4 regions of the Pseudoalteromonas sp. T1lg24 genome follow, and region 1 is predicted to be linked to each of the others. Evidence: predicted binding sites of a transcription regulator. Region 1 holds the regulator's gene; each other region holds the start of a gene.
The links. The regulator sigma-54, encoded in region 1, starts transcription at its own class of promoters, with help from an activator protein. The targets are predictions, from matches to a motif close to GTTGGCACGNNNNTNGNNT.
Positions count from the first base shown of each region.

Region 2: the regulator sigma-54 is predicted to act here: its motif matches at 1,816-1,834, upstream of C2M30_RS19955 (YggN family protein).
Region 3: the regulator sigma-54 is predicted to act here: its motif matches at 2,110-2,128, upstream of C2M30_RS18075 (EF-hand domain-containing protein).
Region 4: the regulator sigma-54 is predicted to act here: its motif matches at 1,858-1,876, upstream of C2M30_RS02130 (P-II family nitrogen regulator).

Region 1 covers NZ_PQCB01000034.1:322,744-326,358, forward strand. Annotated here, with positions in the region: gene rapZ (RNase adapter RapZ) at 1-110, opposite strand, end outside; gene ptsN (PTS IIA-like nitrogen regulatory protein PtsN) at 126-581, opposite strand; gene hpf (ribosome hibernation promoting factor) at 583-870, opposite strand; gene C2M30_RS20965 (RNA polymerase factor sigma-54) at 893-2,389, opposite strand; gene lptB (LPS export ABC transporter ATP-binding protein) at 2,468-3,193, opposite strand; gene lptA (lipopolysaccharide transport periplasmic protein LptA) at 3,190-3,615, opposite strand, start outside.
Region 2 covers NZ_PQCB01000034.1:97,688-101,302, forward strand. Annotated here, with positions in the region: gene C2M30_RS19935 (LysR family transcriptional regulator) at 1-244, shown strand, start outside; partial or broken gene C2M30_RS19940 (glutathione peroxidase) at 328-809, shown strand; gene C2M30_RS19945 (MarR family winged helix-turn-helix transcriptional regulator) at 811-1,251, shown strand; gene C2M30_RS19950 (PA3496 family putative envelope integrity protein) at 1,429-1,608, opposite strand; gene C2M30_RS19955 (YggN family protein) at 1,887-2,705, shown strand; gene C2M30_RS19960 (diacylglycerol/lipid kinase family protein) at 2,778-3,615, opposite strand, start outside.
Region 3 covers NZ_PQCB01000033.1:1,304,082-1,307,696, reverse strand. Annotated here, with positions in the region: gene phnW (2-aminoethylphosphonate--pyruvate transaminase) at 1-131, opposite strand, end outside; gene ybaK (Cys-tRNA(Pro) deacylase) at 240-710, opposite strand; gene C2M30_RS18090 (EF-hand domain-containing protein) at 862-1,086, opposite strand; gene C2M30_RS18085 (calmodulin) at 1,197-1,412, opposite strand; gene C2M30_RS18080 (calmodulin) at 1,485-1,697, opposite strand; gene C2M30_RS18075 (EF-hand domain-containing protein) at 1,784-2,005, opposite strand; gene C2M30_RS18070 (sensor histidine kinase) at 2,356-3,615, shown strand, end outside.
Region 4 covers NZ_PQCB01000004.1:178,025-181,639, reverse strand. Annotated here, with positions in the region: gene C2M30_RS02140 (response regulator transcription factor) at 1-119, opposite strand, end outside; gene C2M30_RS02135 (ammonium transporter) at 237-1,469, opposite strand; gene C2M30_RS02130 (P-II family nitrogen regulator) at 1,480-1,818, opposite strand; gene C2M30_RS02125 (sensor histidine kinase) at 2,116-3,354, shown strand; gene C2M30_RS02120 (histidine kinase) at 3,373-3,615, shown strand, end outside.

The DNA.
Region 1 (3,615 bases):
AATAAATTAACAGGAATATTGTCAACAACATAATACCCGAGATCTTCCAATACTCTGAGTGCGACTGTTTTTCCTGAACCAGAACGACCACTGACTAAAATAAGTTGCACTTACATCTCCCTTAGTTAACTCGCCTCACTACTAATGATTTGATATAGCTGATGATTATTTTCAGCGTGACGTAGTTGACGGCAAAACTGCTTATCTTTTAGTTTATCAGCGATGGTGGCTAAAGTCTGCAAATGTTGCTGGCACTTTTGTTCTGGTATGAGCAGTACGATAAAAATATCAACGTCTTTATCGTCAATGGCATCAAACGGAATAGGTGACTGATTTACAATTAAAAAGCCAATGGTATTTTGTAGGCCATCAATGCGGCCATGAGGAATGGCGAGGCCTTTACCAATACCCGTGCTACCTAGCTTTTCGCGTTGCAGTAAGGCTTCAAGAAACTCTTGAGAAGTAATATCAGGGGCTTGCTGATGGGCAAGGTCGCTAATAAATTCAAACAGTCTTTTTTTGCTATTAAAAAGGACCGCGGTTTTAGCGCAGTCCTCAGCAATAATATCGGTTAATTTCATTTTAGTGGCGAGAAAGTTTCTCTTTGTGCTTAATTACTTGGCGGTCTAGTTTGTCGACCAGGCCATCGATTGCTGCATACATATCTTGATGCTCGGTAGAGGCAAACAATTCGCCACCGTTAACATGCATAGTAGCTTCTGCTTTTTGTGATAGTTTTTCAATATCTAGAATAACGTGCACGTTATTTATATGATCAAAATGCCTCTCTAGTTTTGCAAATTTGTTAGTGACATAGTCTCTTAAAGAATCAGTAATTTCTACGTGACGACCTGTTAAGTTTAATTGCATAAGCATTTTCCTTCTATTTGGTCTAGATCAGGCTCTTGCGCTGATTAGACGGTGGTATGGATAGCGACTCACGGTATTTTGCGATAGTGCGTCGCGCCACTTTAATTCCTTGTTCCGCTAGTAAGTCGGTAATCTTGCTATCACTTAATGGTTTAGCAGGATTTTCCGCCGCAACTAGCTTTTTGATCAGTGCTCGAATCGCGGTGGATGAACACTCACCCCCATTTTCCGTGCTAACGTGGCTTGAAAAAAAGTATTTAAGCTCATAAATGCCACGTGGTGTATGCATGTATTTTTGCGTTGTTACACGCGAGATAGTCGACTCATGCATCTCGACCATTTCGGCAACGTCGTTTAAAACCATAGGTTTCATTGCTTCGTCACCATATTCAAAGAATGCCTGTTGTTGTTCAACAATGCAATTGGCTACTTTTAATAAAGTATCATTGCGACTTTCTAAGCTTTTAATAAACCATTTTGCTTCTTGCAAATGGTTGCGAATAAACTGGCTGTCAGTGCTTGATTTCATCGAGCGAGTAAGCGCAGCGTATTGTTCATTCACGCGGATCTTTGGCATGCTATCGTTGTTTAAATCAACGCGCCAGCGTCCTTTAATTTTCTTTACTGAAACATCGGGAACCACGTATTCAGGTTCTTCTTTTATGATGCTTTCAGCTGGTTTTGGATTAAGGCTATGTATTAATGTTAAGACTTCTTTTAACTCAGGCTCCTTGAGTTTAGCCTTCTTCATTATTGTACGATAATCACGTAATCCTAAAAGTTCCATATGGTTTGAGATTACGCTCTTTGTTTCGTTTAGCCAAGGGGTATTTTTGTCGTACTGATTGAGCTGGATCAATAAACATTCTTGTAACGAACGCGCAGCAATACCAACAGGATCAAAGAGTTGAACGCGTTTAAGTACAGCTTCAACTTCGTCTAGTTCAATTTGTTCTTGGTCGTCAGATTGCTGTACCGCTTCTAAAATTTCTTCGCTACTTTGTGTTAAATAACCTGAATCGTCTACCGCTTCAACAATAGTGGTTGCGATCATCTCGTCGGTGTCGCTGAACGGCGTTAAGCGTAATTGCCACATTAAGTAATCTTGCAATGATTCGCTGGTTGAGCCTTGATACACAGTATCGTTGTCAGGAGCTGGGGCGTTACTGACAGAAACCGGTGCGGCGCTGATATAATCGTCCCACGACACATCCATAGCTAAATCTTCAGAAATATTCTCGTTGCTAAGTGCGTCGCTTGATTCAATTTCACTTTGGCTTGGCGCTGCTTCAATATCATCGCCGTTTAATGATTCGTCTTTGTTTGACTCAGTGTTTTCGTTGTTTTGTTTATCGTCACTGTAGTCAATGTCTTCTTCAAGTAAAGGATTGGCATCAAGCGCTTCTTGAATTTCTTGCTGCAAATCTAACGTACTCAACTGCAACAAGCGAATAGCCTGTTGCAATTGTGGAGTCATTGTTAGTTGCTGCCCAAGGCGAAGCTGTAAAGATTGCTTCATGTAGTTATTCTAATCCTTCTTTCGATTTCAAGCCGCTAGTTAACAATTCAATTCCAAATTTAAGGCCTATAACTATTACTATAGTCTGAATTGTTCACCTAGGTATACATCGCGTACTTTTTGGTTGTTTAAAACGTCTTCAGCCGTGCCAGATGCGATTAATTCGCCGTGAGAAACAATGTAGGCTTTTTCACATACATCTAAGGTTTCACGCACGTTGTGGTCTGTTATTAACACGCCAATGCCGCGATTTTTCAAATGCTCAATTATTTTCTTTATATCTATCACTGAAATAGGATCAACACCAGCAAAAGGTTCATCTAACAGGATAAATTTGGGGTTTGCGGCTAATGCGCGCGCAATTTCGACACGACGACGTTCACCACCCGACAATGCCATACCCTGTGAATCTCGGATATGGCCAATGTTAAATTCTTCTAATAAATCATCGAGCGCTTCTTCGCGTTGCACACGATTAAGTTCTTTGCGTGTTTCTAGAATCGCCATGATGTTTTGATACACAGTGAGCTTTCTAAAAATCGACGATTCTTGCGGTAAATAGCCTATGCCTAAACGGGCGCGACTATGCATTGGTTGCAGTGTAATGTCATTATCGTCAATACGAATAACGCCATTGTCGCTCGGTACTAAACCAACAATCATGTAAAACGTCGTAGTTTTACCGGCACCGTTAGGACCAAGCAAACCAACAATACTGCCAGCCTTTACTTCTAAACCAACATTTTTTACCACTTGGCGTGATTTGTAACTTTTAGCCAGCTTTTCGGCAATTAATGTGCTCATTGTTCGCCTTGTTCATTTTGCGTATTGATGATGGTTTTTACTTGGTTAGTTGAGTTTTCAGCTTTTTTAGACGTCACTGTTTCAGCAGCGCGATCATAGATGATGGTATCTGCTGACATCATGTCGCCATTTTGTTGAAATTTGGCGCCACCAGACATTGTAAATAATGATTTAGCCACATCGTAAGTGACTTTTTTAGCACTTGCGACAATGATTGACCCATCTTCTTGTTCAGCAATAAATTTTACCGGGTCACCACTGGCAATAAGTAATTGCTGGTTATCTCCTAACTCAGCTCGTTTATGTGCCTCAAGGTAATCGGCGGTGATGGTCATATTGCCATGCTTAATTTGCACATTATGGCGAAAAATACCGACATTTTCTTTTAAGCGAGCAGCTTGCTCATCGGCGTCAATCTCAAG
Region 2 (3,615 bases), 230 kb from region 1:
TGGACGTTGGCGCAGCAATAATGGAGAAGCGCTGCTGCAAGCGTGTTTATCGGGCTTAGGCATTGCTCATCTAGCGTATGATATTGTTGGGGACTATATTGAAAGTGGCAAATTAGTAAGCTTATTAGACTCATATCAAGTTGCAGATAACGCTTCTTGGCTGGTTTACCCCAACCGTGATCTAATGCCCTTAAGAGTACGTTTATTAATAGATTTTTTAATTGAAGAGTTTAAATCGAGATGACCGCGATTTATTTCAATTTTTGAACTATTATTGTGCGATTATATCGTGCACGATATATTTGACTGCAATAGAGGAGAAAGCTAATGACACCATTTTATCAATTTAGTATTAACAGTTTGCAAGGTCAGAATATCGACTTTGCAGATTTTGCAGGCAAAGTCGTATTAGTTGTAAATACTGCTAGTAAGTGTGGATTAACACCACAATATGAAGGTCTTCAAGCGTTACACAAAAAGTATAGCGACCAAGGTTTAGTTATTATTGGTTGCCCGTGTAACCAATTTGGCCAACAAGAACCAGGCTCGCCGGAACAAATTCAGGGTGAATGTTTAATTAACTATGGCGTGATTTCACTATGACAGAGAAAATCGATGTAAATGGTGAAAATAGCCACCCACTTTATAAGTATTTACGCACTGAATTGTCGGGTATTTTGGGCAATAAAATTAAGTGGAACTTTACTAAGTTTTTAATTGGCCGAGATGGCAAACCAGTTAAGCGTTTTGCGCCAACAACAAAACCTGACGCACTTGCTAGCTATATCGAAAAAGCGCTGGCGCAATAGTATGGCAAGTAAGCCCGAGCAACTGTTAGAAAATCAACTTTGCTTCCCAATTTATGCGGCGTCACGTCTAGTGACGCGGCTTTACCAGCCTGAGTTAGACAAATACAAATTAACTTATCCGCAGTACGTTATTTTACTGATTTTATGGCAGCAAGATGGCGTTACTGTGGGGGAAATTGGGCAGCAGGCGATTTTAAACAATAATACATTAACGCCTATTTTAAAGCGTATGGCCGACAACAATTTAATTGAGCGCAGGCGTGATGATTGGGATGAGCGAAAAGTACGTATTTATTTAACTGATTACGGTAACTCGCTACAGCAATCGCTTTCGTGCCTACCTTCACAACTGGTAGATAAAGTAGGGTTAGATCTTGATAAAGCGTCCCAACTAAAAGCATTGCTCGGTGATTTAATGTTGCAGTTAAACGAACACAGTTAACCTAAATTTAGGTGAACTCGTTCAGATCGACACGCGCTAATTCTATGGATTAATGTGTATTGGCTGATTTTTATTATTTTTGTGTGACTAAGTTTGGAATTAGGGGTGTGAAATACCCGCCACATAAAGCATCAACAGTGGCTAATTATTGTTTTTAAACCATGGCGCGAAATGCTGTTATAGCTCATCCCAGTAATTGTGGGTGTCATCCATGCCAATGGATTTTCGTAATCGCTTTCTTTCTAAAATATCTTCTAAACGTTTTTTAACTTCGCGTTTATGTTCGTTTTCTTGGTTGTTTTCTAAATCGCTATTTAGCGGCTCTTGATTGTTTATGTTTTGGTAATTGTCTTTCATGATCACCCTCAACATTAAATGTTTAAGCACTCATAAACAGTAATAACCATTATTGTATTTTGCGCAAGTAAATATATTTCAAATAACTTAGTCAAATACACAACTCACATGGTTAAATTTACTATTTTTTAGTTTTTAAATGCTTTTTAGAAGCTCTCAAAGTTACGAGAAAATAGTTATCTATATGTATTTTAAATGTTTTTTAAATTTGGCACTGACCTTGATATAGCTATATCAACGAGAGAAAAAATTAAAACGCAAAAGATACGGGAATCACTATGAAACAATTACTTTTAACAACAGCAGTGGCAGCGTGTATTGGCTTATCAACAAATGCAGTAGCACATCAAGATGGTCACGACAGCAATATGAGCTTTTCGTCGGATAGCTGCAATTTAGAATTTAACAACACCCTATCAATTACACCTGATACGGTTAATATCAAAGCCGCTTCAGGTGAAGTAGTTATTGACCAAGATGGTAACTTGCAGATTAATGGCGAAGCGCAGTCACTCTCTGCAGCGGATCAAACATTACTTGCCCGTTACTCTAGCGATGTGCGCGGTCAGGTTCCACAAGTGGCTGAGATAGCGATGGAAGGTGTCGCGTTAGCAGGTGTTGCGCTAAGCGAAGTGGGCAGTGCATTTGGCTTAAAAAATATGGCTACAATGGAACAAATGATGTCAGAGATTGGCGATGAAATTCACGCTGCATTTTATGACGGTGGCACATTCATTATGGATCAAGGCCGTTTCGATAACATTGGCGACACATTCGATAGTAAGTTCGACCAGCAAATGGAACAAGCAATGGAAGAAATGATTATGGAATCCATTGGCAGCTTGCTGATTACTTTAGGTAGCGAAATGTTAAGTTCTGGCGGTGATATGAGCGAGTTTGAGCAGCGCATGGAACGTATGGGCGAGCAAATTGAAGAAAAAGTTGAGCTACAAGCGAAGAATATTGAGCAAAGAGCCGACCAAATGTGTTTTGACTTTAAAGACCTAGCAATGCAAGAGGATGAGTTACAAGCGCGTATTCCGGCACTTGCAAATTACGATGTATTTAAAGTGGAAACTAAAAAGTCATCAATCTAAATTAAGGATATTGAATTTAGATTAAAGCGTCAGTCATCAATGTGAAGGAGCCTAGGCTCCTTTTTTATGGTGTTAAATTATTTTTATCGTTAACGCGCTTTTAGCTACTTCAATCACCACAGGTGTGTAGCCTGCAGATTCTCCATCTGCTTGCACAGGCAAGTTTGGGGTTAGGACTTCAAGTTGTGTAAATGCGTGTTCCTTCACTTCTGGTAGCGAAATATGTTTACCGTAATAGAGCTTAGGTAAAGCCCAGAGCTTTTTGGCTAAATGCGTTTTTTCTACACTGTAACGCATTAAGTGCGACGAGTTTAGCTCTGCGTTGGGCGCAATTTTCATACCGCCGCCAAAGTATTTGCCATTAGCAAACACCGTAAGAAAGTTTTTATAATGCGTTTCTTTACCTTGCTGCTTTAATGATAAGAGCGACTCCTTAAAGAATAAAAGACAAGCAAGGGTATGATATAAATAGCTGAAACGCGCTAACCAGCCTTTATTTCCTTTGGTGCGCTCTACGATTTCAGCGTCAAAGCCTACACCGGCACTATTAATAAAATAACGCGCATTAACTTTTCCTAAATCAATTGTGATTACGCGATCGCTTTGTACTAACTGCTTTAGTTGTTGTTTGCTATAGGCAAAATTGCGCATAAAGTCGTTACCTGTACCGCACGGCAAAACGGTAATCGGTTTGTTGCTGTAAGCCATGCAATTAGCTAGCAAGTGCAGCGTGCCATCACCACCCAGCATGATCACTTCAGTGTACTCTGCTAAATGTTGTTTAAAGAAAAGTTGGTTATCCGCTAATACTGCTGAGGTCGTAAAAATATAGTAGCTATGTTGTTGCTGCTTTAAGGTGGTAACAAGCCAATTTAACCAATATTTTTTTTGTTTATTTGGTAGTGGGTTT
Region 3 (3,615 bases), on a different contig from region 1:
TTTGCACGGATCGCCTGCACAATCTCAATGTTATAGTCGTCATCCCAGGTACACCAATCTTTAAGCATTGCTTGCTTTACTGTATTACTGGTTGAGAGTGGGCCCGGCGTCAATAACAAGTATTCATTCATTTCATCTTTTCCAATCTGGTATAGTCCAGATTATTTAAGCATAAAAATGGCCTTGAATTATGAAACTTCAATGACAAATAACGGTTCGGGATAAACCTTAGGTAGGAGTTATTCGGCTTTTAGTGGTACAAACTGTCCATTAGTCAGTGATAAAAGATCACTTGGTTGAAGTTCAATCTCCAAACCGCGACGACCGGCGCTCACATAAATAGTGGATTGTGCTTTAGCAGAGTCATCAAGCAGGGTTTTAAGGCGTTTCTTTTGTCCTAGTGGGCTTACGCCGCCAAGTACATAACCGGTTGAACGCTCAACATCGAGCGGTTCGGCCATTTTGGCTTTTTTTGCTTTACTCGCCTTGGCCACAGCTTTTAGATTTAATTTTCGATCGACAGGAATAATCGCGACAACCAGCTCGCCATTATCTAAGCTTGCTACCAGCGTTTTAAACACAGTGGCCGCAGATACGCCAAGCTTTTCACTGGCTTCTAACCCGAAAGATGCAACACTGCTGTCGTGTTCATACTGGTGTACGGAGAAATCTATCTTCGCTTTTTCTGCTGTTTTAATTGCTGGCGTCATGATTTTACTCATAAAACTAAGATGTTATAAGCAGCTTACATAAGCCAATTCAAAAGCAAAAGCATTTTTAATGTGAAAATAGTGCGACCGTAAAAGTATTCATGTCCAACAAAAAATAGTTCAGGTCGCACTAGGGAGGGTTGATACGGGGTTATCCAGTGAATCTGGCGAATTCTTGTGGACTTAACTCGCCATTATTATCGCGGTCTAAATGTGTAAATTGTTCAAGTAGTGCGTGATTGCGTTTCGCCTCGTCTACGCTGATGGTACCGCTGTTGTCAGAATCGAACAAAGCAAACTCTTCATCTGCAACGGCTTTTACGGTGGCAAATAACATTACATACATTGAGATTGCGATAACTAAGGCTTTTTTCATTTCACTTCACTACTTGATTTAATAAAAAAAGTTGGACTCACTCGGCATACTGATTGACAAGGAGTTAAGTGAGCCCAACTGTAAAACGGGATATTTAAGAAGCTTTAAACTTATGACGCTTTAAACTTCGAAAATTCCTCTTTGCTTAACTCGCCACTGTTGTCTACATCTAAGTCAGCAAATTGGTGAACTAGCGATACGTTTTGCATTGCTTCGTCTTTGCTGATAGAGCCGTTACCGTCTGTATCAAGTGTTGCGAAATCGTCCGCTGCAACTACAGAGAATGAACTTGCGATAACAAATACTGACATTACTAATTTTTTCATTTTAAATTCCTTCATCTTTACTTTGGGTTTGTTACTTAACGTTGGAAAGTAGCGCACTTCCCCTGGTACGGATTAGCCTTTAAATGCTGCAAACTCGTCTTTGCTTAGCTCGCCGTTACCGTCAACATCCAGTGTTTTAAATTGCTCTGAAAGTGCTTCATTTTGTGCCGCTTCCTGCTGGCTGATTGCACCATTGCTATCACTATCAAGTGTTGCGAAATCGTCCGCTGCAACTGCTGAAAATGAACTTGCGATAACAAATACTGACATTACTAATTTTTTCATTTGGAACTTCCTTTCATTTTAACTTTGAATATCTAAACTGATTGGAAAGTAGCGCACTTCCCTATTATTAAGTGGTAAGGCGTTTATTAGCCTTCAAATGCTGCAAATTCGTCTTTGCTGATTTGCGCATCTTCGTTTGTGTCTAACTCTTGAAACACTTCAGCTACTTTGCTGTTTGCAGCTGCTTCTACTTCAGAAATGAAGCCATCTTTGTTAAGGTCAAGCTCATCAAATAATGTGTTTGCTTGTGTATTAAATGCTGCTACACCAAGTACTGCTGTTAAATATGCAATTGCTCTAATCTTCATGGGTATTTCTCCCTATATTTGGATGTCTGTTAAATTTTTGCTTAACGCAAAATACATTTGTTAAGCTAGTCTCGTTTTATGCTTTCGCATTGTCGCAAAGACTATTACAAACATGATGCCAACTTTTAAAAAAGCATATAAAACAAATAGATAGGATTTTTTTGAGGTATTTCGCTCGAAAATAAGCTGTTTATTTGTTGCTAAATTGCAACAACAAAACAGCCATCATGTTTTTATCTTTATAAAACAATTAGTTATATTGTCGCAATTTTGCAACAACTAATTTAATTTCTACTTTTAATCGAGCAAAAGCTGTTCGGTTCAGCCTGTATTTGCAAAGGTTTTTTTTAGTGAAACAATTTTTTTCTCAGTCGTTACAAAAACAAGCGCTAGTTGCCATGTTAGTAGGTGTACTTCCGATCGTATTGCTTACACTGTGGTATGCCACCAGTATCTCGAAACACCAGCAAGAAACGCTTATGATTTACGATGAAAATCAGGAGCTTATACTCGAATACAATTATATAAAAGCAGACGTAAATGGCATTGAAAAGGCGCTCAAGAACAACCAACTGTTAAAGAGTGAACAATTACAAATTAGTATCGAACAAAAATGGCAAACCACGCAAAATCGCATTGAATTACTAAAATTAAAACTCGCGAAAAGTGATTTTGTTGCTAAATTGCAACAAGCGACATTATTAGACCCAAAAAGCGCTGACGAATTTGCGCAACTGGTGGCGCAACTTAAACAACTTGATGCCAACTTTGATGACACACTAGATACCCGCCTCGCAAATAAAAATGAACAGTTTAAGTCGTTACAAACCGAGTTTGTTGTTGGCCTTATTGTGTTACTGCCGATATTAGTGATTATTAGTTCGTTTTTAATCTTTCGCATTTGTCGTCAACTCAATCAGGTTGAAACCGTGTTATCTGATGTAGGTAAGGGGCAGTTAGATCAGCCGATAAAATTATCAGGTAGCCATGAGCTGCAACAACTTGGCAGGCGACTTGACTGGCTTCGCTTGGCACTAAAACGCGTGCAACAACAAAAGGAAACTTTTTTACGTCATGTCACCCACGAACTGAAAACACCGCTAGCCTCGATTAATGAAGGCAGCAGCTTATTAAACAGCGGTTTACTTGGCGAGGTAAGTGATAAACAAGGTAGAATTCTAACAATAATGCAACAATCGGTAGAAAAGCTTGCGCGCATGATTGATGATTTACTTAATTACAGTGCAGCCAACCACCCTGACGGATTACAACAGGTCACCTCTTTCAACACACTTGAAGAAGAAATTAACCGTCACTTAAGTGATACTATTGCGAATAAGGACGTCGCTATATGTTGGCACATTAGCGCTACAAATAAGGTACCTCACTTACCGTGTAAATTGATCCTTACGCAACTAGTCAGCAATGCGCTAAATCATGCGACAAGCACAGTAGATATTTACATTAGACAAAATCATAATACCATTGAACTTAACGTGGCGGACGACGGACCAGGCATTAATCAAGAAGAAGCACACTTACTTTTTCAGCCTTTTTACCAAAGCGAACACAATAAAAACAAGCAAGGTTCTGGGTTAGGGCTTGCCATT
Region 4 (3,615 bases), on a different contig from region 1:
AAGGCTTTCGCTTGCTCCAAATTATACGCTTGCGACACTACGTATTCCTCGGTCAAGCTTGAAGCAACAAGATCATTTAAACAAATATCGTCTTCCGCAATTAGTAAGTCTATCTTCATAGTTTAAACACGTTAATAGCACCAGTACTAAGCATAGAATAATATTACAAATAAAAAAGCCCAACGCCATTAGGCATTGGGCTTTCACATATTTACAACTTAAATCAAACTAACTGGTTAGATATTACCTCGTACGGTAACAAACTCAGGGTACGCATCTACACCACAATCGTGCTGGTCCATACCATTAATTTCTTCTTCTTCGCCAACACGAATACCCATGGTTTTCTTAAGTACCGCCCAAACAATAAATGAGCTCACAAACACAAAGGCAAAGATTACTACTGCGCCAATTAACTGATTTACAAATGTCGCATCACTATTTGATAACGGCACTAGCATAAGGCCTAAGAAGCCGCATACACCGTGAACTGAAATCGCACCCACTGGGTCATCAATTTTAGCTTTGTCTAATGCCACAATACTGAACACAACTAAGCTGCCACCTAGCGCGCCACCTAGCACCGCAAGTAACGGGCTTGGCGATGCAGGTTCTGCAGTAATTACAACAAGACCTGCAAGTGCGCCATTCAATACCATAGTTAAATCAGCTTTACGCCATAACACTTTACAAAGTAATAGTGCTGAAATTGCGCCAGCAGCCGCTGCCGCATTCGTGTTAAGTAAGATTTGACTCACTGCTGTGGCATTTTCTTTATCTGATAGCAGCAATTGCGAACCACCATTAAAACCAAACCAACCCATCCAAAGAATAAATGTACCTAATGTTGCAAGCGGCAAATTAGAGCCCGGAATTGGGTAGATTTCACCATTTTTACCATACTTCCCTTTACGTGCACCCAGTAATAATACACCGGCAAGCGCAGCCGCTGCCCCCGCCATATGTACAATACCTGAACCTGCAAAATCAACAAATCCCATCTCAGATAAGAAGCCACCGCCCCAAGTCCAGTAACCTTCTAATGGATATATAAAACCAGTTAACACCACACAAAAAACAAGGAAAGACCATAACTTCATACGCTCAGCAACTGCACCTGAAACAATCGACATTGCCGTTGCAACAAACACAACTTGGAAGAAAAAGTCTGATTGCAATGCATGATCAGCATCTGCCGCTTCAGTACCAATCAGCATGCCCAATGACGGTAAAAAACCACCCTCGGCATTATCAACATACATAATGTTGTAACCAACAATCAGATAAACCGTACATGCAATCGCGTAAAGCGCGACGTTTTTAGTTAAAATTTCAGTGGTGTTTTTAGAGCGTACTAGGCCCGCTTCTAACATTGCGAAACCCGCAGCCATCCACATTACTAAGATGCCAGACATTAAAAAGTAAAATGTGTCGAGCGCAAACTTTAATTCAACTACTGTGTTTTCCATGACATTCCCCTTAAATTGCCGCTTCGTCTAACTCGCCCGTACGAATACGAACAATTTGCTCTAGGTCATAGACAAAAATTTTGCCGTCACCGATTTTGCCGGTTTGTGCCACATTGGTAATCGCCTCAACCACGCGGTCAACATTGTCACTTTGCGTTGCAATTTCGACTTTAATTTTTGGAATAAAATCAACTTGGTACTCTGCGCCTCGATATAGCTCAGTGTGCCCGCGTTGACGTCCAAAACCTTTTACATCGACTACTGTCATGCCCTCAATGCCAAGATCTGACATCGCTTCTCTAACATCATCAAGCTTAAATGGCTTAATAATGGCGCTGATCATTTTCATAACGTGTACCTGTTGTTGTTTTTTATTTGTACTTACTAAATCCAACCTTTATGCCAATAATATTTTTTTATCTAATTCATAAAGTTATGTAATTTACAATGTGTTACAACAAAGTTAACGCACCACAAAGGTGCAGCAATAGTGGGTTTGTGAACGTTTTGGTGCAAAAAATGAAACAGCAAAAACTTGCTTTGGTGACCGTTTTTGACACAATATGAACCAACGGAGTTGGTATATAACCCTGAACTTTGCCAACTCAATGGAATTAAAAATCAATAACAAAGGATATATAAGCACATGGCTTATTGGGTTATCCAAGCGCTCACTGCGGTTTTACTGTTGCTTAGTGGATTATCAAATATAAATACTGATAAGGAAATTTACGGTTTAGCAAATACGTTTGCACACACTGGCGGAAAAGTGTTTTGTTTTTTTCTGATCACCCATTTTTTACTCAGGGCACCGATTAATTTTCTTCGCGATAAAGAAACCAACCTTTTTAAAATCACTCTGAGCGGCATTTTTCTCGTTATGATTAGTGCTTACTTGGCCACCAACATAGCTGAATCGAGTCACGATACTTTTAAACCTCTTGCTAAAAAACTCGCTTACTACAAAGCTAACCCAGATAAAGATCCGCTTAATGAAAGTAATGAGGACGCTCAACCAGCAAGCGATGGCGACACTTCAATAGTCGATGATACATCAGACTCAACCCAATCAGATTCCTCAAAAGGAAAAAGCGTTTCTTCAGAATTTAAAAGAGGATTCAAAGAAGGCTATAAACGAGAACACCTAAAAATTCGCGAAGAACAAGAAAAAATTGCTCAAGGAGATCCTGAAGCAATAGAACGAGCTTCATCTGAACGACTTCGTTCCCAACTTGGTGTGTTTGGATTTTGGCTCTTTTTCTATATGCCTTTATCGGCTTTAAAACGTCGCTTCCAAGTTAAAACACAACTTAAGCAAAGCCAGATCGCATTATTAATGAGTCAGCTTAATCCGCATTTTTTGTTTAATTCATTAAACAGTATTCGCGGTATGATTTTCGAAGATAAACAGCTTGCTAAAGAGTTAATCGATAAACTAAATGAGCTTTTTCGCTACAACTTAACTGCGAATAAGCACCCCACGGTAAAATTAAAAGAAGAATTACGCATTTGTGAATTCTATCTTGATATTGAGCATATTCGCCTTGAAGAGCGCTTGTTAATTGAAATGCACGTAGATGAAACCTGCTTAAATATCAAAGTCCCCACTATGGGCATTCTTACATTAATTGAAAACTCAATTAAGCACGGCATTGCGCCAAGGCAAGATCAAAGCCTGCTGATTGTTGATATTGCTAAACAAAAAAACCAACTTGTGGTGACCGTAAGTAACCCAATTTACACAGGCACCTATAAAGTCGAAAGCACAGGTACAGGGCAAGAAAACCTAATTAAACGCTTACAGCTAATGTATAACGAAAACGCCTCGTTAAACGCTGAGTTTAAAGACGATAAATATATCGCATGTTTAACATTGCCAATTTAAAAAGGTCAAAATCCGGTTATGAATTTCAGTTACATTCGAAATACCAGTCCTAATTATTGGCGATACCAAGGGCCGATCTTATTTGTATCAGCCTTAGTAAGTCTCTTGGGTATCTGGGGGGTTTTTCAAGAACCTGAAGGCCAAGAGATACCCATATTTCAACTTGGTTGGTACGGTGCATTGGCTCTCACCACTTACCAGCTCATAATGATATTTGCGGCATTCCATATCGTGCTGCGCGGCGTTTATAAACACTATAAA